One region of the Brenneria nigrifluens DSM 30175 genome, then DNA from elsewhere that is predicted to be linked to it. Evidence: predicted binding sites of a transcription regulator. Region 1 holds the regulator's gene; each other region holds the start of a gene.
What was found. Region 1 encodes CRP, which controls carbon source genes, mostly activating them, when cyclic AMP is high. Its sites were predicted from a motif close to ATGTGANNNNNNTCACAT; they were not measured.
Positions count from the first base shown of each region.

Region 2: the regulator CRP is predicted to act here: its motif matches at 3,148-3,165, upstream of EH206_RS10735 (arabinose ABC transporter substrate-binding protein).
Region 3: the regulator CRP is predicted to act here: its motif matches at 3,394-3,411, upstream of yrbN (protein YrbN).
Region 4: the regulator CRP is predicted to act here: its motif matches at 3,578-3,595, upstream of udp (uridine phosphorylase).

Region 1 covers NZ_CP034036.1:464,260-470,036, forward strand. The annotation lists gene EH206_RS02090 (ABC transporter ATP-binding protein) at 1-614, shown strand, start outside; gene ppiA (peptidylprolyl isomerase A) at 785-1,354, shown strand; gene EH206_RS02100 (polysaccharide lyase) at 1,424-2,548, opposite strand; gene crp (cAMP-activated global transcriptional regulator CRP) at 3,195-3,827, opposite strand; gene EH206_RS02110 (OsmC family protein) at 4,144-4,551, shown strand; gene EH206_RS02115 (phosphoribulokinase) at 4,601-5,470, opposite strand; gene EH206_RS02120 (YheU family protein) at 5,624-5,777, opposite strand, start outside.
Region 2 covers NZ_CP034036.1:2,308,517-2,314,293, reverse strand. The annotation lists gene araA (L-arabinose isomerase) at 1-1,307, opposite strand, end outside; gene EH206_RS10740 (ribulokinase) at 1,345-3,030, opposite strand; gene EH206_RS10735 (arabinose ABC transporter substrate-binding protein) at 3,407-4,390, shown strand; gene araG (L-arabinose ABC transporter ATP-binding protein AraG) at 4,496-5,777, shown strand, end outside.
Region 3 covers NZ_CP034036.1:3,981,601-3,987,377, forward strand. The annotation lists gene EH206_RS18675 (luciferase-like monooxygenase) at 220-1,233, shown strand; gene EH206_RS18680 (DEAD/DEAH family ATP-dependent RNA helicase) at 1,455-3,320, opposite strand; gene yrbN (protein YrbN) at 3,313-3,387, opposite strand; gene nlpI (lipoprotein NlpI) at 3,495-4,379, opposite strand; gene pnp (polyribonucleotide nucleotidyltransferase) at 4,503-5,777, opposite strand, start outside.
Region 4 covers NZ_CP034036.1:222,328-228,104, reverse strand. The annotation lists gene ppc (phosphoenolpyruvate carboxylase) at 1-1,637, shown strand, start outside; gene EH206_RS01025 (tyrosine-protein phosphatase) at 1,812-2,594, opposite strand; gene udp (uridine phosphorylase) at 2,679-3,449, opposite strand; gene metE (5-methyltetrahydropteroyltriglutamate--homocysteine S-methyltransferase) at 3,752-5,777, opposite strand, start outside.

The DNA of each region.
Region 1 (5,777 bases):
TTAATCACTGGCAGGGCAACCTGCTGATTGAAGGTCAACCGCTGGCGCACCGTATCGATCGGGGGCGTTGCCGTCGGGTGCAGATGGTGTTCCAGGACCCCTATGGTTCGCTGCATCCCCGCCATACGGTGGAGTCGATACTGGAAGAACCTCTGTTGATCCATCGCTTTGCCGACCGCGACGACCGTATTGATACGCTGCTGGAAAAGGTGGGGCTGGGAACGCCGTTTCGCCGCCGCTATCCCCACCAGCTTTCCGGCGGGCAGCGTCAGCGCGTCGCCATCGCCCGGGCGCTGATCCTGGAGCCGCGGGTGCTGCTGCTGGATGAGCCCACCTCGGCGCTGGACGTCTCCGTGCAGGCGGAAATCCTCAATCTGCTGGCCGAGTTGCAGCAGCAGGAGAAATTGACCTATCTGCTGGTGACCCACGATCTGGGGGTGATTTCCCATCTGTGCCATAAGGTGGCGGTGATGCAATACGGCCGGATACTGGAAACGCTGGATATCGGCGACTTGACCCGCGATACGCCGAAAAATGCCTATACCACCATGCTGGTGGAGGCCAGCCGTCAGTACAGTCGCGATCTGGCGGTGCGTTCGGAACGAATGGGATGATTTATCGGCAGGGGCCGGCCGTTATGCCGGCCCCTGCTCAAGCTGGCGGTTAACGATTGGTTACGATGTGAATTCGCTACGTAAAAAAAGGTAAATCGGTGGCGTTGCAGGGGGCGGGTATTTACAATCATTACGCTTTCTGTAACCAGTCTTACCCACAAGGAATTCTCATGTTCAAACGTACTCTGGTTGCCGCGGCGGCCTTGATTTCACTTAGCGCTTTTTCCCCGCTGTTTGCCGCCACCGGCGCTACGCATGTGTTGCTGACCACCTCGGCAGGAAACATTGAGCTGGCATTGGATGAGCAAAAAGCCCCGGTTTCGGTGAAAAACTTTATTGAGTACGTGAATAACGGCTTTTATAACGGCACCACGTTTCATCGCGTGATCCCCGGTTTTATGATCCAGGGCGGCGGCTTTACCGATGATATGAAGCAGAAAGCGCCCAACCCGCCGATCAAAAACGAGGCGGATAACGGTTTGCGCAACCTGCGCGGCACCGTCGCCATGGCGCGTACCGCCGACAAGGACAGCGCCACCAGTCAGTTCTTTATCAACGTGGCGGACAACGCCTTTCTCGATCACGGCCAGCGCGATTTTGGCTACGCGGTCTTTGGCCGGGTGGTAAAAGGGATGGAGGTCGCGGATAAGATTTCCCAGGTGCAGACTGAAAACGTCGGCCCGTATCAGAACGTGCCGCTCAAACCCGTGGTTATCCAGTCAGCGAAGGTTCTGCCTTAATCTCTCTCTGATTGGCCGTGTAAAAACGGGCGAGTTTACCCAACTCGCCCGGATTAAATCAGCGCGTCGTCATTGACAGGCTGAGGCGGTCAATACGGCAAGGTTCTTGCCGACGCCGGCATAGTTCGCCAGTTTATTTTTTACGCACTGCGCGGTTACCGGCGAGTAGCTATAGGGGAGTGCGGGGAATGTGCCGGTGCTGGTCCAGCTATCGGCATTGACGTAGGCTTTGGAATCCTTGTCCCAGGTGATGCCGTAGGTGGTGAAATCGGCGGGTTTGGTAATGTTGTTGTTGCGCAGATCCCATGTGCCGAAATTCGAGCCATCGTAACGGGATGTCACCGGGTTTTTCGCATTCTCAAACCAGTTGCTTTCGATCAATGCGATGCCGTTCTGACGAACGTTCAGCCCTGAACTGGTGACGCCGGAATAGAGGTTGTTGTAGGCATGCACCTGACCGCCCCGCTGCAGCGGCAGCCGGGCGTTTACGTCGCTGTAGACGTTGTGGTGATAGGTGAGGTTGCGTCCGGTATCGCTGTTGCTGGAACCGCTTAGGCCGACCTTTTTGACGCCGTGAATGTAGTTGTAGGATACGGTGACGTTGGTCGACCCTTTTTTGATATCCACGGCGGATTCAAAGGTGGTATCGCCGTCCGGCGTGCCCTCGCACTCATGGTTTTTCGCGAAGATCTCGTTATGGTCGATCCAGACGTTCGGCGAGTCGTCGATGCGGATTGCATCGCCATCCTGGGCGCCTCCGGGCATATAACCCATGCGCATATTACGCACCACGACGTTGGACGACTTGGTGATCCAGATACCGAAGTTCGTTGAGGAACCATTGCTGCCGAGGATGGTAATGCCTTTGGTAAACTCCTTGATCTCCACGCCGCGCGCCGGTTTGCTCCATTGACCGCAGATATCGGCTTCCGCCGCCTTGATTAAGTCATCTTCATTGCCGTTATAGGTGATGACGACGGGGTAGGCGCCGCCTGACACTTTTTTACCGCTTGAGTCCAGACGCGCGGCCGCGATGATATCGACAATGTCCTGCATTGAACCGGCCGTTTTATTGACGGCTCCGGAAACGTTGCCGCCGTCGGTGGTGGCATAGCCGCCGGTATCGGCCGCCATCGCGTGTTGGCAGGCAAGAAATAACAGCCCGGCGGCGGCTGAAGGCAGTAGGTATTTCATAAGGATTATCTCCTGTTGGAATATAACTTCGTTAAGGCATTTCTCGTTCCATATGCCCAGGGTAATAAGGTTGGATTTTTTCGCTGAAAATGAAAGATCGGTTTTCAGTTTTATAAAAATCCGTATCAGTGTTATCACAAAAATAAAACAATACAATACCTTCAATTCAATGCGTCTTTTCAATAATCGAAAGGAAAGGCGGGTTTTATGAAAAGGTAATTTCCAATAAAAATCATGAATTTTATATTTATCATTTAATTATCAATAAGTTATATTTTAATTGTGGTTTTTTTGTTTCCATGGGTTTCTATTTTTACCAATATATTAATATAAGGTGGATTTATCTGAAAAATCCCCCCGACATCCGTATTAATAGGGGTTTTCTTAAAATAAATAAAAATACAATTTTATTGATCTATGTTAAAACACAACTTGATAAATCATGACTGCTTTTTATGTTGGCCGATATTACAAATAATAAATGCAGCCTGTTAATAAGACTATTTATATTTCCAGTAAATAATATATTTTAATAATAAATACCCTGCTCATTAACTGGCGGGTAAATCCGAGAGCTGCGTTGATGGTGATAGAAAAAAGCGTGAAGGCCGCTTCACGCTTTTTTGTTGTAGGGTAACGGAATGGTTTAACGGGTACCGTAAACCACAATCGTTTTACCATGTGCGGAGATCAGGTTCTGGTCTTCCAGCATTTTAAGAATACGGCCCACGGTTTCGCGTGAACAGCCAACGATTTGCCCAATTTCCTGACGGGTGATTTTTATTTGCATGCCATCCGGGTGAGTCATGGCATCGGGTTGTTTTGCCAGGTTCAGTAAGGTCTGAGCAATACGGCCGGTGACGTCGAGAAACGCCAGGTTACCGACTTTCTCTGAAGTAACCTGCAGTCTGCTGGCCATCTGCGCCGACAGGCGCATCAGAATATCGGGATTTACCTGAATCAACTGCCGGAACTTTTTATAAGAAATTTCAGCAACTTCACAAGCCGCTTTCGCCCGTACCCAGGCGCTGCGCTCCTGACCTTCTTCAAACAGGCCAAGTTCGCCGATAAAATCTCCCTGATTGAGATAAGAGAGAATCATTTCTTTGCCTTCTTCATCTTTGATCAGCACTGCGACAGAGCCTTTCACGATGTAGTAAAGCGTTTCTGCTTTTTCACCCTGGTGAATCAGGGTGCTCTTCGATGGATACTTGTGGATGTGACAATGAGAAAGGAACCATTCGAGAGTCGGGTCTGTTTGCGGTTTGCCGAGAACCATTCGCTATCATCCTCTGTTGTAATTCACTGCGCAAATCACAGGGCTCAGAGTTCCCTGTACGGCGTATTACTGCTAAACATTCAAAATTCGTGTAGGAAGAATGATGTCAGGGAATATACTGGAGCCTCTATCTGGCGACATCATCATCTCCCCGGTATCTGAGTTTGTCCAGAAAAGGCAGATTCTATTTTCGTTTGTAGCACAGCTTGAAGAACCTGTCTTGTGTTGTCTCGCTTCAGCATGATGAAGCTCTGGTTATAGCGTGTTTTTGTAAAGTAAGGATATAATTTTTCAAAAAATTTTTAGCGGAGGCGGCATGCAGGCTCGAGTGAAGTGGATTGAAGGCTTAACATTTCTTGGCGAATCAGCGTCCGGTCACCAGGTGCTGATGGACGGCGATTCGGGAGACAAAGCGCCAAGCCCGATGGAAATGGTGTTGATGTCGGTCGGCGGCTGCAGTGCGATTGACGTGGTGTCGATCCTGCAGAAAGGCCGTCATGACGTTGCGGACTGTGAGGTTAAGCTGACCTCGGAGCGGAGAACGGAAGCGCCGCGTCTGTTTACCCACATTAATCTGCATTTTATCGTAACGGGCACAGGGCTGACGGAGAAAGCGGTGGAGCGGGCGGTGGCGCTCTCCGCGGAGCGCTATTGCTCGGTGGCGCTGATGCTGGGTAAAGGCGTTGAGGTCACGCACAGTCATGAAGTCCGCATAACGGGGTAATCCTCGGCGTATCGGCCGCTGATGCCGCGCCGTGTTTTGCCGCGGCGGACTACTCGATTTTTTTTCCTTCCAGCAGGCGCTGCACCAGCGGCGCCATAATCAACTCCATCGCCAGCCCCATTTTCCCGCCGGGCACCACCAGGGTGTTGATATGGGAAATAAACGATCCCTGCAGCATGGCCAGCAGATAGGGGTAGTCAATATTATCCAGCCCCTGGAAATGAATCACCACGAAGCTTTCGTCCAGCGAAGGGATCGACTTGGCGGCGAACGGGTTGGAGGTATCAACGGTGGGAACGCGCTGGAAGTTGATGTGCGTGCGTGAAAACTGCGGCGTAATGTAGGTGATGTAGTCTTCCATGGAGCGCACCACCGAATCCATCACCGCTTCGCGCGAGTGCCCGCGCTCGTTCACATCGCGAATCAGTTTCTGAATCCATTCCAGGTTGACGATGGGCACTACGCCGACCAGCAAATCGACGTGTTGCGCCACATTGTGTCTATCGGTCACCACGCCGCCATGCAGGCCTTCATAAAACAGCACGTCGGTGGGTTCCGGCATCGGTTCCCACGGCGTAAACGTGCCGGGCACCTGGTTGTAGGGGATCGCTTCATCATAGGTGTGGAGGTATTTACGGGTTTTACCGCGCCCGTGGCGGCCATATTCGGTAAATGACTGTTCCAGCAGGCTGAAATCATTGGCCTCCGGGCCGAAATAGCTGATATGACGCCCGAGATCCCGCGCCTTACGTATTTCCATATCCATTTCCGGGCGGGTATAGCGATGGAAGCTGTCTCCTTCAAGCTGGGCTGCGCGCATGTTTAACTGCTGGAAAATCTTGTGGAATGCCTGGCTGGTCGTTGTGGTTCCCGCTCCGCTGGAGCCGGTAACCGCAATAATCGGATGCTGATGTGACATAAGGCGCTTCACTCCATGATGGTGACGTTTGCTGCGGGGCTTGCCGGGAAACGTCATCAAAAAAGACAAGGTTTCAGACTGCAGAAGAGGTTTTTATCATTGTTAGCACGGTTGCCGATAGCGATGCATCCTCTTTTTTGGCTTTTGCGGCGTTCAGCGCGGGTGATACTCGCCGGCATTAAACTGGCCGCGGGGCATGATGTTGATGGTTTCATGCAGTTCCGACCACACCAGAACCACTTCGCCGGACTCCAGTTGGCGGCGCACGTCGGCGACCTTTTGCGCCAGCGTGCGCTCCTGTTCGCCG
Region 2 (5,777 bases), 1.8 Mb from region 1:
TCCAGCGACGGACGGGCCTGCCAGATGGCGCGCGCCACGGGCAGTTTCGGCAGCGGATGGGGCTGTTCTACGGTATCCACCAGATTGACCAGCATTCTGAAGCGTCCCCCCATATCGATAACGCTGGCGTTGAGGGCGAGACCGGGCGGCGTGGAGAAAATCAGCCGCGCGGGATCGGCTTTGCCGCCGATGCCCAGATGCTGTGCGTCCAAAATGGGTTTCTGCTCTTTGGCGATGCTGGGACAGACTTCCAGCATATGGGAACCGACCACCAGATTGTTGCCGTTTTGGAAGTTGTAGGTGTAATCCTCCATAAACGAGGTGCCGCCGGGCAAGCCCTCCGCCATCACCTTCATGATGCGCAACAGGGCGGCGGTTTTCCAGTCGCCTTCGCCGCCGAAACCATAGCCTTGCTGCATCAGGCGCTGTACCGCCAGCCCCGGCAACTGCTTTAGTCCATACAGGTTTTCAAAATCAGTGGTGAAGGCCTTATAGCCGCCTTGCTGCAGAAAACGCCGCATCCCCAGCTCGATTTGCGCCGCGTCCAACAGGTTTTGCCGATTGGGGCCATGGAGCTTTACCGCATCCGTCAATTGATAGCTGGCTTCGTACTCTTCAATAAGCGTAGCGATATCGCCCTGGGAGACGGCATCAATCACGCTGGTCAAATCCCCCAGCCCCCAGGCGCTGACGGAATAGCCGAAGCGGATCTGCGCGCCGACCTTATCGCCCTCGGTGACCGCCACTTCGCGCATGTTGTCGCCAAAGCGGGCCAGCTTCAGCCCTTTGCTTTCCTGGATCGCCGCCGCCACCCGCATCCATTTGGCGATGCGCTGATGGGCCTGGCTATCCTGCCAGTGGCCGACCACCACCTGGTGCGGCAGACGCATGCGCGCGCCGATAAAGCCGAACTCCCGGCCGCCGTGGGCGGTCTGGTTCAGGTTCATAAAATCCATATCCATGGTGTCCCAGGGGATTTGCGCGTTGAACTGGGTATGGAATTGCAGTAACGGCTTATGCAGAATGCTGAGCCCGCCGATCCACATCTTGGCGGGGGAGAAGGTATGCAGCCAGACCAGCAGACCGATGCAGCTATCCTGATGGTTGGCGTCGCGGCACAGCGCGCCGATTTCGTCCGCGGTTTTTACCAGCGGTTTAAGCACCAGCCTGACCGGCAGGCGCGCGTCCTGATTCAGACCGGCGACGACCTTTTCCGCATTATCCTTTACCTGACGTAAGGTTTCCGCCCCATAAAGGTGCTGACTGCCGATAACGAACCAGACTTCAAGGGATGTAAAGTGATCCATGGTTACTCCTGTTTATTCCCGGCGGGAAATGAAGACATTACGCGTCGGTATTGAACCGGGCGCCGTAAGCCGGTTCAGCGGCGCGGCACCACTGCTGGTAGCGCTCATAAAGCCGCTGATAGTGGGCGACGCGCCGGCTATCCGGCGTCAACGTTTGCTCGACGCCGCTGGACATCCGCCGCTGCGCGCTGGGGATATCGCTATGGACGCCCGCGGCGACGGCGGCGAAGATGGCCGCTCCCAGCGCGCAGCACTGGTCGGAGGCCACAATTTGCAGTGGGCGATTCATCACATCGCTACACACCTGCATGATGGCGGGGGATTTGCGGGCGATGCCGCCCAGCGCGAGAATGTTGTCGACCGGCACGTCCTGGCTTTCAAAGCACTCCATAATGGCGCGGGCGCCGAAAGCGGTGGCGGCGATAAAGCCGCCGAACAGCGTCGGCGCGTCCGTGCCCAGGTTAAGGTCGGCGATAACGCCTTTTAACCGCTGGTCGGCGAAAGGGGTGCGGCGTCCGTTAAACCAGTCGAGCACCACCGGCAGATGATCCAGCGAGGGGTTTTCGGCCCAGGCGTGGGTGAGCCGCTCAAGCAGGCCGGCTTCTGCGGCCTGCAAAGGGAGCTTCAACTGCGGGTCATCGGCGATCGCCTGGCGCAGCGGCCAGCTCAACAGGCGGCCGAACCAGGCGTACATATCGCCAAAGGCGGACTGCCCGGCTTCCAGCCCGATGTGGCCGGGCGCCACGCTGCCGTCCACCTGGCCGCAGATCCCCTTGATCGTGCGATCGGCGATGCGCGCTTTATCGGCAATCAGGATGTCGCAGGTCGAGGTGCCGATCACCTTAACCAGGGTATAGGGCTGCGCCCCGGCGCCAACGGCCCCGACGTGGCAGTCAAAGGCGCCGCCGGCGATAACCACGCTTTCCGGCAGGCCGAGCCGCGCGGCCCATTCGGCGGTGATGGCGCCGACGGGCGCATCGGCGGTCCAGGTGTCGGTAAACATCGGGTATTGCAGTTTTTCGCTCAGGCGGGGATCGAGCGCGTGCAGGAAGGTTTTGGGCGGCAGGCCGCCCCAGTCGGGGTGCCACAGCGATTTGTGCCCGGCGGCGCAGCGGCCGCGTCTGATGTCGCCGGGGGCCAGGGTGCCGGAGAGCAGGGCGGGCACCCAGTCGCACAGTTCGATCCAGGAGACGGCGGCCTGCCGCACCGCCGCATCCTGGCGTGAAACGTGCAGTATTTTGGCCCAGAACCACTCCGATGAGTAGACGCCGCCAATATAGCGGGTGTAATCCGCAAACCGGCCGCTGCGGCACAGGCTAGTGATCGCTTCCGCCTCTTCTATTGCCGTATGATCCTTCCACAGCACGAACATGGCGTTGGGGTTGGCGGAAAACTCGGGGCGCAAGGCCAGAACAGTCCCTTGTTCGTCGATGGGGGCGGGGGTGGAGCCGGTGGAATCGACGCCGATGCCGACGATCCGCCGGCGCTGCGCCGCGCTCAGTCGTTCCACCACGGCGCGCACGGCCTGCTCCAGCGACTCAATATAATCCAGCGGGTGGTGGCGGAACTGGTTATTCGCCGGCTGACAATAGTTCCCGGCGCGCCAGCGCGGATAATACACCACCTCAGTGGTCAATTCTTGCCCGCTCCGGCAGTCAACGGCCAATGCGCGTACCGAATCACTGCCAAAGTCGAGTCCCAAAGTAATCGCGTCCGCATTCATCGCTCCGCTCCCGTCAATTCCGCCATTGTTTATAGCCGTATACGATAGGCGGGCATAACGAGGGGCGTGAGGAGCGGTTAGCTGGAAGTATGCATTTTTCTGCCGCTCGCCGTCATTGTGTGATGTTCGTCAAAAGTTAATGACCGGTTAAATTTGCTAAATATATGCACAAACCTGTCGTTGTTCGGGGATGTGATAACGCTCGATATTCTTGCTGAAAATAACCGCTAAAACATACAGCGTCTGAATGCTGCTGAGTAAAGGAGTGCCACCAACGCCGTGCTTTTCCTTTACCCCGACCGGAAATGCCTTAATGGAACCGATTACACATCCAGGATCCTCTGACGTGTAAAAAATAACTATAGCGGAGAACATCATGCATAAATTCACTAAGCTGCTGGCGACGATTGGGCTGGCCGCAGTTATGTCACAATCGGCTATCGCCGACACATTGAAGCTGGGATTTCTGGTTAAACAGCCGGAAGAACCCTGGTTTCAGACGGAATGGAAATTTGCCGACAAGGCGGGAAAAGATCTCGGTTTCGAGGTGATCAAAATCGCCGTGCCGGACGGCGAAAAAACGCTTAATGCCATTGATAGTCTAGCGGCCAGCGGGGCGAAAGGTTTCGTGATCTGTACCCCCGACCCCAAATTAGGAGCGGCGATCGTCGCCAAGGCGCGCAGCTACGACCTGAAGGTCATCGCCGTGGACGATCAGTTCGTTAATGCCAGAGGCGAGCCGATGGACTCGGTGCCGCTGGTTATGATGGCGGCCAGCAAAATTGGCGAGCGCCAGGGGCAGGAGTTGTGGAACGAAATGAATAAACGCGGCTGGAAGGTGGCGGAAACCGCGGTGATGGCGATTACCTCCAATGAGCTGGATACCGCCCGGCGCCGCACCACCGGTTCGATGGAGGCGCTGAAAGCCGCCGGTTTCCCGGAAAAGCAAATCTATCAGGTTCCCACCAAATCCAACGATATTCCCGGGGCGTTTGACGCCGCCAACTCGATGCTGGTTCAGCATCCCGGCGTGAAGAACTGGCTGATTGTCGGCATGAACGATAACACCGTGCTGGGCGGCGTGCGGGCGACGGAAGGTCAGGGGTTCAAGGCGCCTAACGTAATCGGCATCGGTATCAACGGGGTGGATGCGGTGAGCGAACTGTCGAAAGGACAGGCCACCGGTTTCTACGGTTCACTGCTGCCCAGCCCGGATATCCACGGTTATAAAAGCATCCAGATGCTGAATGAGTGGGTAACCAAAGACGTGGAACCGCAAAAATTCACCGAAGTTACCGATGTGGTGCTGATCACCCGCGACAACTTCAAGGTCGAACTGGAGAAAAAAGGTCTGCTGTAACGGCCGGCGGGACAGGGAGGTCCGTGCGTTTGCCGCCGGTTTCCGTCTCCGCTGCGGCGGGGACGACCGGCGCGACGGCGAGTGGTTAACTATGAGGAAACGAAAATGACGGTACAGTCACCCTATTTGTCGTTTCACGGCATCGGCAAGGAGTTTCCCGGCGTCAAGGCGCTGGCGGATATCAGCTTTTCCTGCCAGGCGGGGCAGATCCACGGTTTGATGGGGGAAAACGGGGCGGGTAAATCCACGCTGTTGAAAATCCTGAGCGGTAACTATTTGCCTTCCGCCGGGGAAATCCATATCCAGGGGCGGCCGGCGCGCTTCAATAACACCATGGATGCGCTGAATGCCGGCGTGGCGATTATTTATCAGGAGTTGCATCTGGTGCCGGAAATGACGGTGGCGGAGAATATTTACCTTGGCCAACTGCCGCACAAGTACGGCATGGTGAATTATTCGCTACTGCGTTATGAGGCCAAACTGCAGCTTGAACACCTGGGACTGGATATCGATCCCGACACGCCGCTTAAATACCTTTCCATCGGCCAGTGGCAAATGGTGGAGATCGCCAAGGCGCTGGCCCGTAACGCCAAAATCATCGCTTTTGACGAACCCACCAGTTCGTTATCCGCCCGCGAAATCGAACAACTGTTTCGGGTGATCGCCGAATTACGCGGCGAAGGGCGGGTGATTTTGTACGTGTCGCACCGCATGGAGGAGATTTTCGCCCTGGGGGACGCCATCACCGTGTTTAAAGACGGCCGCTATGTGCGCACCTTCGACGATATGCGCCAGGTGGATCATCAATCGCTGGTGCAGGCGATGGTGGGCAGAAACCTGGGGGATATCTACGGCTATGCGCCGCGTCCTCACGGCGAGGAGCGGCTGACGCTGAGGGAGGTTAAAGCGCCTGGGGTGAAATCGACGGTGTCGCTGCAGGTGCGGCAAGGGGAAATCGTCGGGCTGTTCGGCCTGGTGGGCGCCGGGCGCAGCGAACTGCTGAAGGGGATATTCGGCGCGACCCGCATCACCGGCGGACAGGTGCTGCTGGATGGCAAACCGCTGACGGTGACGTCGCCCATTGACGCCATCCGCCAGGGGGTGATGCTGTGCCCGGAAGATCGCAAGTCCGAGGGGATCATCGCCGTGCATTCGGTGCGCGACAATATCAACATCAGCGCGCGGCGCAAAAGCCTGAAGGCCGGCTTTATCATTAATAACCGCTGGGAAAAGGAGAATGCGGCCAAGCGCATTCAGGCGCTGAATATTAAAACCCCCAGCGCGGCGCAACTAATGATGAATCTTTCCGGCGGTAATCAGCAGAAGGCCATTCTGGGGCGTTGGCTGTCGGAAGAGATGAAAGTCATCCTGCTGGACGAGCCGACGC
Region 3 (5,777 bases), 1.4 Mb from region 1:
ATATAAAAACAATTAACCAACATTGAAAACAAACCGGTTACATTGTAGCGCGATACCGACTCCCGGTTTAAATATAAAACTGTATGACGATTTTACTTCGCGTCGATGCGCCTTCCGCTCAGCCGGTTGATAACGCTAAATTCCGCTCCGGGGTGTCAAATTGCGCCAAACGGCGCAATACTCAAACCTATCTGGAACCTGATAAAGTGAGCTTTCGCTATGTCCGTTGATCTTCAGTCCGTCCCCTTTTCTGTTCTGGATCTGGCGCCGATACCGGTCGGGCTTACGGCGCGGGATGCCTTCAGCCACTCGCTGGAGTTGGCGCAACACGCTGAAAACTGGGGCTACCACCGTTACTGGCTGGCGGAACACCATAATATGACCGGGATCGCCAGCGCCGCCACCTCGGTGCTGATTGGCTATCTGGCGTCGGGCACGCAGCGTATCCGCCTCGGCTCCGGCGGCGTGATGCTGCCGAATCACGCCCCGTTGGTGATTGCCGAACAGTTCGGCACGCTGGAGTCGCTCTATCCCGGCCGCATCGATCTCGGTCTCGGCCGGGCGCCGGGCACCGATCAGAGAACCATGTTGGCGCTGCGGCGGCACCTGAACGCCGAAATCGACGATTTCCCCCAAGACGTACAGGAACTGCAACGCTACTTCGCCGACGTGCGGCCGGGACAGGCGGTTCAGGCCGTGCCCGGCCAGGGGTTAGGCGTTCCCGTCTGGCTGCTGGGTTCCAGTTTATACAGCGCGCAGCTGGCCGCCTCTTTAGGGCTGCCTTTCGCCTTTGCCGCCCACTTCGCTCCCGATATGCTGTTGCAGGCGCTGCAGGTTTATCGTGAAACCTTTCAACCCTCGGCAGCGCACGCCAAACCCTATGCCATGGCGTGCGTTAACGTGGTCGCCGCCGACAGCGACCGCGACGCCCGCTTTCTGTTTACCTCGATGCAGCAGCAGTTCATCAACCTGCGCCGCGGCACGCCCGGCCCGCTGCCCGCGCCGGTGGAAGATATGGATGCATTCTGGTCCCCGGCGGAGCAGTTCGGCGTGGAGCAAACATTACGTCTGTCGATCGTCGGCGATCGGGCGAAAGTCCGCCATGGTTTGCAGAGTTTGCTGCGCGAAACGCAGGCGGATGAAGTAATGATCAACGGCCAGATTTTCGACCATCAGGCGCGCTTGCGATCGTTCGAGATCGCCATCGGCGTTCGGCAGGATAGGCCGCTATAGCCGGGAAGAAAGAGATGAGCTGCATGGCCCCGGTTGGTTAGCGCCGATCTATCACTCCCTAAACATAATGTGGCGGTGTTTCGCAGACCCGTTCACCATGGTCGGAAAAAAAAACATAAAAAAAACGGCCATGGAACAGGGCCGTTTTGTCGCTTATAGCAAAATATCAGGCGATTAAATATCTACAGCAAAGATATTTTATTTCCTGGTGTAACACGCCATTAAGCATCAGCCGGACGACGGCGCGGAGCGCGCGGCGCGGCATCACGGTTGAAGGTGCGTTCACGACGCTCGCCGCCGTTCCCTTCGCGGCGTTCGCCGTTACTGTAGGAACGACGAGGCGCGGCGCCCGCGGGACGACCGCCACGGCGTTCGCCGCCGTTGCCACGTTCATGCGGCTGGGCATCGCCCAGTAACTGCATGTTCAACGGTTTGTTCAGAATGCGGGTACGGGTAAAGTGAGATAACAAATCACCCGGCATCCCTTTCGGCAACTCAATCGTCGAGTGGGAGGCAAACAGCTTGATGTTGCCGATATAGCGGCTGCTGATATCGCCTTCGTTGGCAATCGCCCCCACGATGTGGCGAACTTCCACGCCGTCATCACGGCCCACTTCAATACGATACAGTTCCATATCGCCCGCATCGCGACGTTCACGGCGCGGCGGACGATCGCCATCACGGCTTTCGCGCGGCTCGCGACGGCGGTCGCCGCGCGCATCGTCACGATCGCGGAATTCACGACGCGGACGACGATCGAATACCGGATCCGGCGGCAGAATCAGCGGACGTTCGCCCTGCGCCATTTTCAGCAACGCCGCGGCCAGGGTTTCGATATCCAGCTCTTCCTGCGGCTGCAATTTAGCCAGCAGCGCGCGGTACATATCCAGATCGCTGCTTTCCAGCTGTTGCTGCACCTTGGCGGCAAACTTCGCCAGACGGCGCTGTCCCAGCAGTTCGGCATTCGGCAGTTCAACTTCCGGAATGGTCAGCTTCATGGTGTGTTCAATGTTGCGCAGCAGACGGCGTTCGCGGTTTTCCACAAACAGCAGCGCGCGACCGGCGCGACCGGCGCGGCCGGTACGACCGATACGGTGGACATAAGACTCGGAATCCATCGGAATGTCGTAGTTGACCACCAGGCTGATGCGTTCGACGTCCAGACCGCGGGCGGCCACGTCGGTGGCGATCAGAATATCCAGACGACCGTCTTTCAGACGTTCCAGCGTCTGCTCGCGCAGCGCCTGATTCATATCGCCGTTTAGCGCGGCGCTGTTGTAGCCGCTGCGCTCCAGCGCTTCGGCCACTTCCAGCGTGGCGTTTTTGGTGCGCACGAAAATAATCGCCGCGTCAAAATCCTCGGATTCCAGGAAGCGAACCAGCGCCTCATTTTTACGCATGCCGGAAACCGTCCAGTAGCTCTGGCTGATATCCGGACGGGTGGTAATGCTGGACTGAATGCGCACTTCCTGCGGATCTTTCATAAAGCGGCGCGTAATACGGCGGATCGCTTCCGGCATCGTCGCGGAGAACAGCGCGGTCTGATGTTCCGCCGGGATCTGGGCCATGATGTTTTCCACATCGTCAATAAAGCCCATACGCAGCATTTCATCGGCTTCATCCAGCACCAGGCCGCTCAGGTTGGACAAATTCAGCGTGCCGCGCTTCAGGTGATCCAGCAGACGTCCCGGCGTACCGACCACGATCTGCGCGCCGCCGCGCAACGCGCGCAGCTGTACGTCGTAACGCTGGCCGCCGTACAGGGCCACCACGCTCACGCCGTGCATATGTTTGGCAAAATCATTACAGGCTTCGGCAACCTGCACCGCCAGTTCGCGGGTCGGCGCCAGCACCAGCATCTGCGGCGCTTTCAGCTCGGGTTTAAGATTGTTGAGCAGCGGCAGCGCAAACGCCGCGGTTTTACCGCTGCCGGTCTGTGCCATACCCAGCACATCGCGACCGCTCAGCAGGTGAGGAATACATTCCGCCTGAATTGGCGATGGTTTTTCGTAGCCCAGATCGGTAAGGGCATTAATGATTGGAGCAGACAGCCCCAACTCAGCAAAAGTGGTTTCAAACTCAGTCATGTACACGTGCCTCATAAATGGCGGCCAGTCTACATAACTCGTCGAGAAAATTTTCAGTCATTTTCATTGAAAAGTGTGAACCGGCTCAAATTGGATTAAAAAGCGAACAAAAAAGCCCTCACCCGTAACAGGTGACAACCGAAGTTTTTTCAGGCTGAAATAGTTGTTCGTCAGCTATTGCTGGTCCGATCCTGATAGGTCGTCTTGCTCTTGGCCTAATAGCGCCAATTCCAACAATGCATAGCGGTGCTCAACAAAATTATGGACATTGTTGGCAACCGTCAGCTTGAACAGCGCCGAAGCGGTGTTCTTGTCCCCCAGACTTAGGTAGTGCTTACCTAAATAGAAGTCAGTTTCACTGAGATGCTCAGCGAGCGAAGTGTTATCCGTTGCTTCTTCCTGCAAACGCGCCATCAGCACTTTTTCGCTGATTGCGTTCAGGTAGAATTCGACAATATTCCATCCCCACGGTCCTCTCTGCGCCTCGTCATAGCGTTTCTGCAACGCTAATTCGGCCGTCTGCGGATTGATTTCTCGCTCCACCAGATACAGCCACAACGAACGGAAAGGATCATTTGGATCGTCTCGATAAAACGCCAGCAGATCATCATGCGCTAACAGGTAACGACCGCCATAGTACAAAGCGATGCCCCGGTTTAAACGCGCGTAATTGTAAGTTGGATCAAGCTCTAGTACAGAATCAAACGCTTCATAGGCAGCATCAAAATTGCCTGCCTGCGTTAAATAGATACCCAGATAGTTAAAAACCTCTGGAATATCAGGGCGAATCGCCAGCGCTTGTGAAAAATCATTTCGCGCCAACGCCCTCAACCCGAGGCTATCATACAGCACTCCGCGCTCATATAATAGCTGTGCTCGCTCATCATCGGTTAATGCCCGGCTGGCAAGGATCTGTTCCATGCGCGCCAGGATTACTTCCTGCTGCAAAGTAGGCTGTAATGGAATTGCCAATACCGCGTCTTTACGCCAATCCGTGTTGCTGCATCCTGCCAGCATGAGTGCTGTCGCAACATAACACCAGCGCAAGAAAGGCTTCATTTCCCACTCCCGAAGACAAACATTGGATGAACATCCTGTCCCGGTCAGCTCAGTATAAGGACATCCGCTCCTTACGATCACGGCTCCTTACATTGTAAGGAGCCGTACTGCTTTTTTTAACAGTTATTCACCTTCAGAAGGCGCTACGGCCGCTTCCTGAGGTTGAGCATTTGCTTCTTTAATGCTTAAACGCACGCGTCCCTGACGGTCGACTTCCAGTACCTTGACCGGTACTTCCTGACCCATTTGCAGGTAGTCGGTCACTTTCTCAACGCGCTTATCGGCGATCTGAGAAATATGCACCAGGCCTTCCTTGCCGCCGCCGATGGCGACAAAAGCGCCGAAGTCGACGATGCGCGTCACTTTACCCTGATAGATGCGGCCCACTTCGATTTCAGCGGTGATCTCTTCGATACGGCGAATCGCGTGTTTGGCTTTTTCACCGTCGGTGGAGGCAATCTTCACCGTACCGTCGTCTTCAATCTCGATGGTAGTGCCGGTTTCCTCGGTCAGCGCACGGATAACCGAACCGCCTTTACCAATCACATCCTTGATCTTGTCGGTGCTGATCTTGATGGTATGGATACGCGGCGCGAATTCGGAAATATCGCCGCGCGGCGTGCTGATCGCCTGTTCCATCACGCCCAGAATGTGCAGACGGGCGCCTTTGGCCTGGTTCAAGGCAACCTGCATGATTTCACGGGTAATGCCTTCGATTTTAATATCCATCTGCAACGCGGTGATACCTTCACGGCTGCCGGCCACTTTGAAGTCCATATCGCCCAGGTGATCTTCATCACCAAGAATATCGGACAGCACGACAAAGTTGCCGCCTTCTTTCACCAGCCCCATCGCAATGCCGGCGACGGCCGCTTTAATCGGCACGCCCGCATCCATCAGCGCCAGAGAAGCGCCGCAGACCGAGGCCATGGAAGAAGAGCCGTTGGATTCGGTAATTTCGGAAACCACGCGTACGGTGTACGGGAATTCGTTGGCTTTCGGCATCACCGCCAGCACGCCGCGTTTCGCCAGACGGCCGTGGCCGATTTCACGGCGCTTCGGCGACCCCACCATACCGGTCTCGCCAACGGAGTACGGAGGGAAGTTATAGTGCAGCAGGAAGCGATCGGTACGTTCGCCGGTCAGTTCGTCGATGTTCTGCGCATCACGCTCGGTACCCAGCGTGGCGGTAACCAGAGCCTGAGTTTCCCCGCGGGTGAACAGCGCGGAGCCGTGGGTACGCGGCAATACGCCGGTGCGCACGTCCAGACCGCGGATCATGTCTTTTTCGCGACCGTCGATACGCGGCTCGCCGCGCAGCACGCGGCTACGAACCACGTTTTTCTCTACGCTGCCCAGGATGTCTTGGATTTCGCCAGCGTCCAGCGTTTCATCTTC
Region 4 (5,777 bases), 240 kb from region 1:
AAGGCGGGGAGCTGTTACCGCCGAAAGACCTGCTGGTCAGCAATGAACAATTGTGGGATCCGCTGTTCGCCTGTTATCAGTCGCTGCATGCCTGCGGCATGGGCATCATCGCCGACGGTCAATTGCTGGACACGCTGCGCCGCGTGCGCTGCTTCGGCGTACCGCTGGTGCGCATCGACGTTCGTCAGGAAAGCACCCATCACAGCGAGGCACTGGCGGAAATCACCCGTTACCTGGGTTTGGGCGACTATGAAAGCTGGTCCGAGTCCGACAAACAGGCCTTCCTGATCCGTGAATTAAGCTCCAAACGTCCGCTGCTGCCGCGCCAGTGGGAACCCAGCGCAGAGACCAAAGAGGTGATCGACACCTGTAAAGTCATCGCCAAAGCGCCCGCCGGCTCCATCGCCGCCTACGTCATTTCCATGGCGCGTACGCCTTCCGACGTGCTGGCGGTGCATTTGCTGCTCAAGGAAGCCGGCTGCCCGTTCGCCCTACCGGTCGCCCCGCTGTTTGAAACGCTGGAAGACCTGAACAACGCCGACGACGTAATGACCCAGTTGCTGAATATCGACTGGTATCGCGGCGTCATTCAGGGCAAACAGATGGTGATGATCGGCTATTCCGACTCGGCGAAAGATGCCGGCGTGATGGCCGCTTCCTGGGCGCAATATCGCGCACAGGACGCCCTGATTAAAACCTGCGAGAAAGCCGGCATTGCGCTGACGCTGTTCCACGGTCGCGGCGGCTCCATCGGCCGCGGCGGCGCGCCGGCCCATGCCGCCCTGCTGTCCCAGCCGCCGGGAAGCCTGAAAGGCGGCCTGCGCGTCACCGAACAGGGGGAGATGATCCGCTTTAAGTACGGCCTGCCGGAAGTCACCATCAGCAGCCTGGCGCTGTACACCGGGGCGATTCTGGAAGCCAACCTGTTGCCGCCGCCGGAACCCGAACAGGAGTGGAGCGAGGTGATGGACGAACTGTCCCGCGTCTCCTGCGAGATGTATCGCGGCTACGTACGCGAAAATCCGGACTTCGTCCCTTATTTCCGCTCCGCCACGCCGGAACTGGAGCTGGGTAAATTGCCGTTAGGCTCCCGCCCGGCGAAACGCCGTCCTACCGGTGGGGTGGAAAGCCTGCGCGCCATTCCGTGGATTTTCGCCTGGACACAGAACCGCCTGATGTTGCCCGCGTGGCTGGGTGCGGGCGCCGCGTTGCAAAAAGTCGTCAACGACGGCAAACAGGCGCAGTTGGAAGCCATGTGCCGCGACTGGCCGTTTTTCTCCACCCGCATCGGGATGCTGGAAATGGTGTTTTCCAAAGCCGACCTGTGGCTGGCCGAATACTACGACCAGCGTCTGGTGGATAAGAAGCTGTGGCCGTTAGGGAAACAGCTGCGCGAGCAACTGGCGCAAGATATCCATGTGGTGCTGACCATCGCCAACGACGATCACCTAATGGAAGACCTGCCGTGGATCGCCGAATCCATCGCGTTGCGCAACGTGTATACCGACCCGCTCAACGTGCTTCAGGCCGAGCTGCTGCACCGCTCGCGCCAACAGGAAGAGCCGGACCCGGAGGTGGAGCTGGCGCTGATGGTGACCATCGCCGGCGTGGCCGCCGGTATGCGCAATACCGGCTGATCGATAAAAGCTAAACGCGGAAACGACAAAGGCCGGTCCATGACCGGCCTTTCAGATCATTGACTTCATTGGGCATTTTGCCATTAATGTCCCCCTCCCGGCCTCCCCCTTGCCAGGGGGAGGAGCTAACCCTTCGCCCTTATATGAAGGGTTCGGGTAGGCCAAGAGACGGCATCACGCCAGATATTTATCCTGCAGAAACTGCCGGGCGCGTTTATCCAGCCCGTACTCCGCCTCCATCCAGCCGTTAACCGAACCGTGGCGTTCATTAATCGCCCGCAGCGCCGTGACGATAAACTCTTCCTTAACCGACAGCACATAGGAAAACCGCACCAGCGCTTTCTCGCTCAGGGTCTGCGCCAGATGCGTCAGCAACTGCTGCCTGAATGGCGTCAGCGTGGTTTCGGTCAGCAGATAATCTTCAATCACCGTTTGCTCATCAACCCCCAGCGCCAGCATCACCAGCGCCGATCCCAGACCGGTGCGGTCTTTACCCACCGCGCAGTGCTGTACCAGCGCGCCGTTATCCGGCTGCAACAGCAGCGACGCCAGTTGGCGATAGGCGGAATTATCGAAAGGCAAACGGCGATAAAGTTCCAGCATAAAGGCCCGCGAGTCGAAGGACTCCAGCACCTCCGATCCCAAAGAATCCAGATTCGCCGTGACTTCGTGCCGCAGCGGGTTGGCGGGGAACGGATGGTAGTTCGCGCCGGGCCACAGGATATCGGGCTTGAGGGCGATTTCATCCGGATCGCGGTAGTCGAGAACATCGGCGACGGGCACGCCGGCCAGGCGTTCGCAGTCCGCCGGCGTCAATAAATCCAGCGAACCGGCTCGAAATAGCTTGCCGCGGCGGATAAGCCGCCCGTCCGCCGTCCGATTGCCGCCCAGATCGCGAAAATTGATCCCGCCGTCCAGCGGAACCAGGGAAGGATGGAGTAGCGTGGGTTCGGTCATACATCTCCTTGCGGTGGTCATAAAGGGCAGGCCGGGAAACGGGCCGGCATTGCCCATCGCCGGCCCGACATGCGGTAATACCGTTTATGCACGAGCCAGCAGGCGACGGGTGGCGTCCAGCAGAACCTTGACCACCGTGGTTTCAGCCAGCTTCATGGTGGCGACATCGGGAATTTCCTGCTGGGTGCGATTGACAATCACCCCGGCAATCATCCCGGCGCGCAGCCCCTGGCTGGCGCACATCGTCAGCAAGGTGGCGGATTCCATTTCATAATTCAGCACCCCCATGCTTTGCCACTCTTCCATCGATCCCTGGAAACGGCGCACCACGCGGCCTGAAAAGGTATCATAACGCTCCTGGCCGGGGTAAAACGTATCGGATGATGCGGTCACGCCAACGTGCAGCGCCGCGCCGGACGCCTTTGCCGCCTCGACCAGGGCGGTGGTGCAGTCAAAATCGGCCACCGCCGGAAATTCCAGCGGCGCGAAATGCAGGCTGGCGCCGTCGAGCCGTACCGCCGCGGTCGTCACCAGCACATCCCCCACGTTGATACCCGGCTGGATCGCCCCGGTCGTCCCCACCCGCAGGAAGGTGCGAACGCCCAGCTGCGCCAGCTCCTCCACCGCAATCGACGTTGACGGGCCGCCAATGCCGGTGGAGCAGACGATAATCGGCTTGCCTTCCAGTTCGCCGCGCCAGGAGGTAAATTCACGGTGCGACGCCAGAGGGACCGGGTTATCCAGCAGACGGGCTATTTTTTCCACGCGCTCAGGGTCGCCCGGCACAATCGCCAGCGTCGCGCCCTGTAAATCAGGCTTTGTCAGACCGAGATGAAACACATCAGATTTGGACATAACCGCCCTCCCAGGCAATGAGTCGAGTGATCAGAGGAAATAAGGAAAAAACTTTAGCCTATTACCAGGCGATTTTTAGTGATGACCATCACTCATAAAAAAGAAACAGAAACTCAACATACATAAAATTGTGATACACATCACTAATAAGCGTTATCAACACCGCCTTTGCGCCGTTTTGGTTCCGTTATTGTAGATTCTTTAGCCGTTGATATTCCTCGCGGCAGACACAAAACCCGCTATTTCCAGGCATGAAAAAGGGAGGCAGCGCCTCCCTGTCATCGATCGTTAACGTTACCGGCTTAGCGCGCGTCGCGCAGACGCCGTGCCGCCTCAACCATGTTGGCCAGCGCCTGGCGGGTTTCCGGCCAGCCGCGGGTTTTCAGACCGCAGTCCGGGTTAACCCACAGACGTTGCGCCGGGATGCGCTGCGCCGCTTTCTTCAGCAACGCTTCGATCCACTCCACGCTCGGGACGTTCGGCGAGTGGATATCATACACGCCCGGGCCGATTTCGTTCGGATACTCAAACTCTTCAAACGACTCCAGCAGCTCCATATCGGAACGCGAGGTTTCAATGGTGATCACATCGGCGTCCAGCGCGGCGATGGAATCCATAATGTCGTTGAACTCGCAGTAACACATATGGGTGTGGATCTGCGTATCGTCTTGCGCCACGGCGGCATTCAGACGGAAAGCGTCCACCGCCCATGCCAGATAGGCATCCCAGTCGGAACGGCGCAGCGGCAGACCTTCACGCAGGGCGGGTTCATCGATCTGAATAATGCCGATGCCCGCTTTTTCCAGATCGGCCACTTCGTCGCGCAGCGCCAGCGCAATCTGTTTGGCGATGGTTTCACGCGTTACGTCTTCGCGCGGGAAAGACCAGCACAGAATGGTCACCGGGCCGGTAAGCATGCCCTTCATCGGCTTGTCGGTCAGCGACTGGGCGTATTTCGCCCACTCAACGGTAATGGCCCGCGGGCGGCTGACGTCGCCGATAATCACCGGCGGCTTCACGCAGCGGGAGCCATAGCTCTGCACCCAGCCGTTCTGGGTAAAGACGAAGCCGTCCAGATGCTCGCCGAAATACTCCACCATATCGTTACGCTCGGCTTCGCCGTGCACCAGCACGTCCAGTCCCAGACGTTCCTGCTCGACCACCGCCTGCTTGATATGCTCGGAGATGCCGGTGCGGTAGTTGTTGCCGTCCAGACGCCCTTGCTTGAAGTCCAGACGCAGGCCGCGAATTTCCGTGGTTTGCGGGAAAGAGCCGATGGTGGTGGTCGGCCATGCCGGCAGCTTGAAGCGTTCGCGCTGAGCCGCGGCGCGCAGCGGGTAAGCGCTCTGACGCTGACTATCCTGCGCAGTGATGGCGGCCAGACGCCGCTCCACCGCCGGGTTGTTTACGCGGGTGGACGTACGGCGAGCGCGAATCGGCGCGCTGTACACATCCAGCGCCTGACCATCGCCGCCGTTCAGCGCCTGGGCGAGCAGAGACAGCTCCGCACATTTCTGGATGGCGAAAGCAAACCAGCTTTTCACCTCATCATCCAGACGCGTTTCGACGCTTAAATCGATCGGGCTGTGCAGCAAAGAGCAGGAGCTTCCCAGCCACAGATTGCGTTTGCCCGCCAGCGGTTGCAGGCGTTCAAACCAGGCGCTCAGGTCGGCGCGCCAGACGTTGCGCCCGTTAATCACCCCCAGCGACAGCAGCCAGTCGGCGGGCAATTGTTGATGCAACGTCGCCGCGTCGTCCTTGCCGTGCACCAGATCGACATGCAGCCCCTGTACCGGCAGCGCTTTGACGGTATCCAGATTCTGGCCGATGCTGTCGAAATAGGTGGTCAGCAACAGTTTCACCGGTCCTTGCAGCGCATCGTACGCCGGTTGGAACGCCGCCAGCCACTCTGGCGGCAGCTCCAGCACCAGCGCCGGCTCATCGATCTGTACCCATTCGATGCCGCGTTTAGCCAGCTCGGCCAGCACCTGCCGATAGACCGGCAGAATCTCCGGCAGCAGCGACAGGCGATCGAACGGCGCGCCTTTTACCTTACCCAGCCACAGGTAGGTGACCGGCCCCAGCAGCACGGGCTTCACCTTGTGGCCCAGCGCCAGCGCTTCGTCTACTTCGTCCAGCAGCTGCGTCCAGGTCAGTTTGAACTGCTGGCCCTGGGTGAATTCCGGCACCATGTAGTGATAGTTGGTGTTGAACCATTTGGTCATCTCGGCGGCGGCGGCGGGTTCGCCGGTCGGCGCGCGTCCGCGGCCGATGCGGAACAGCGTGTCCAGATCGACCGAGCCATCGGCATTCTGATGACGGGCCGGT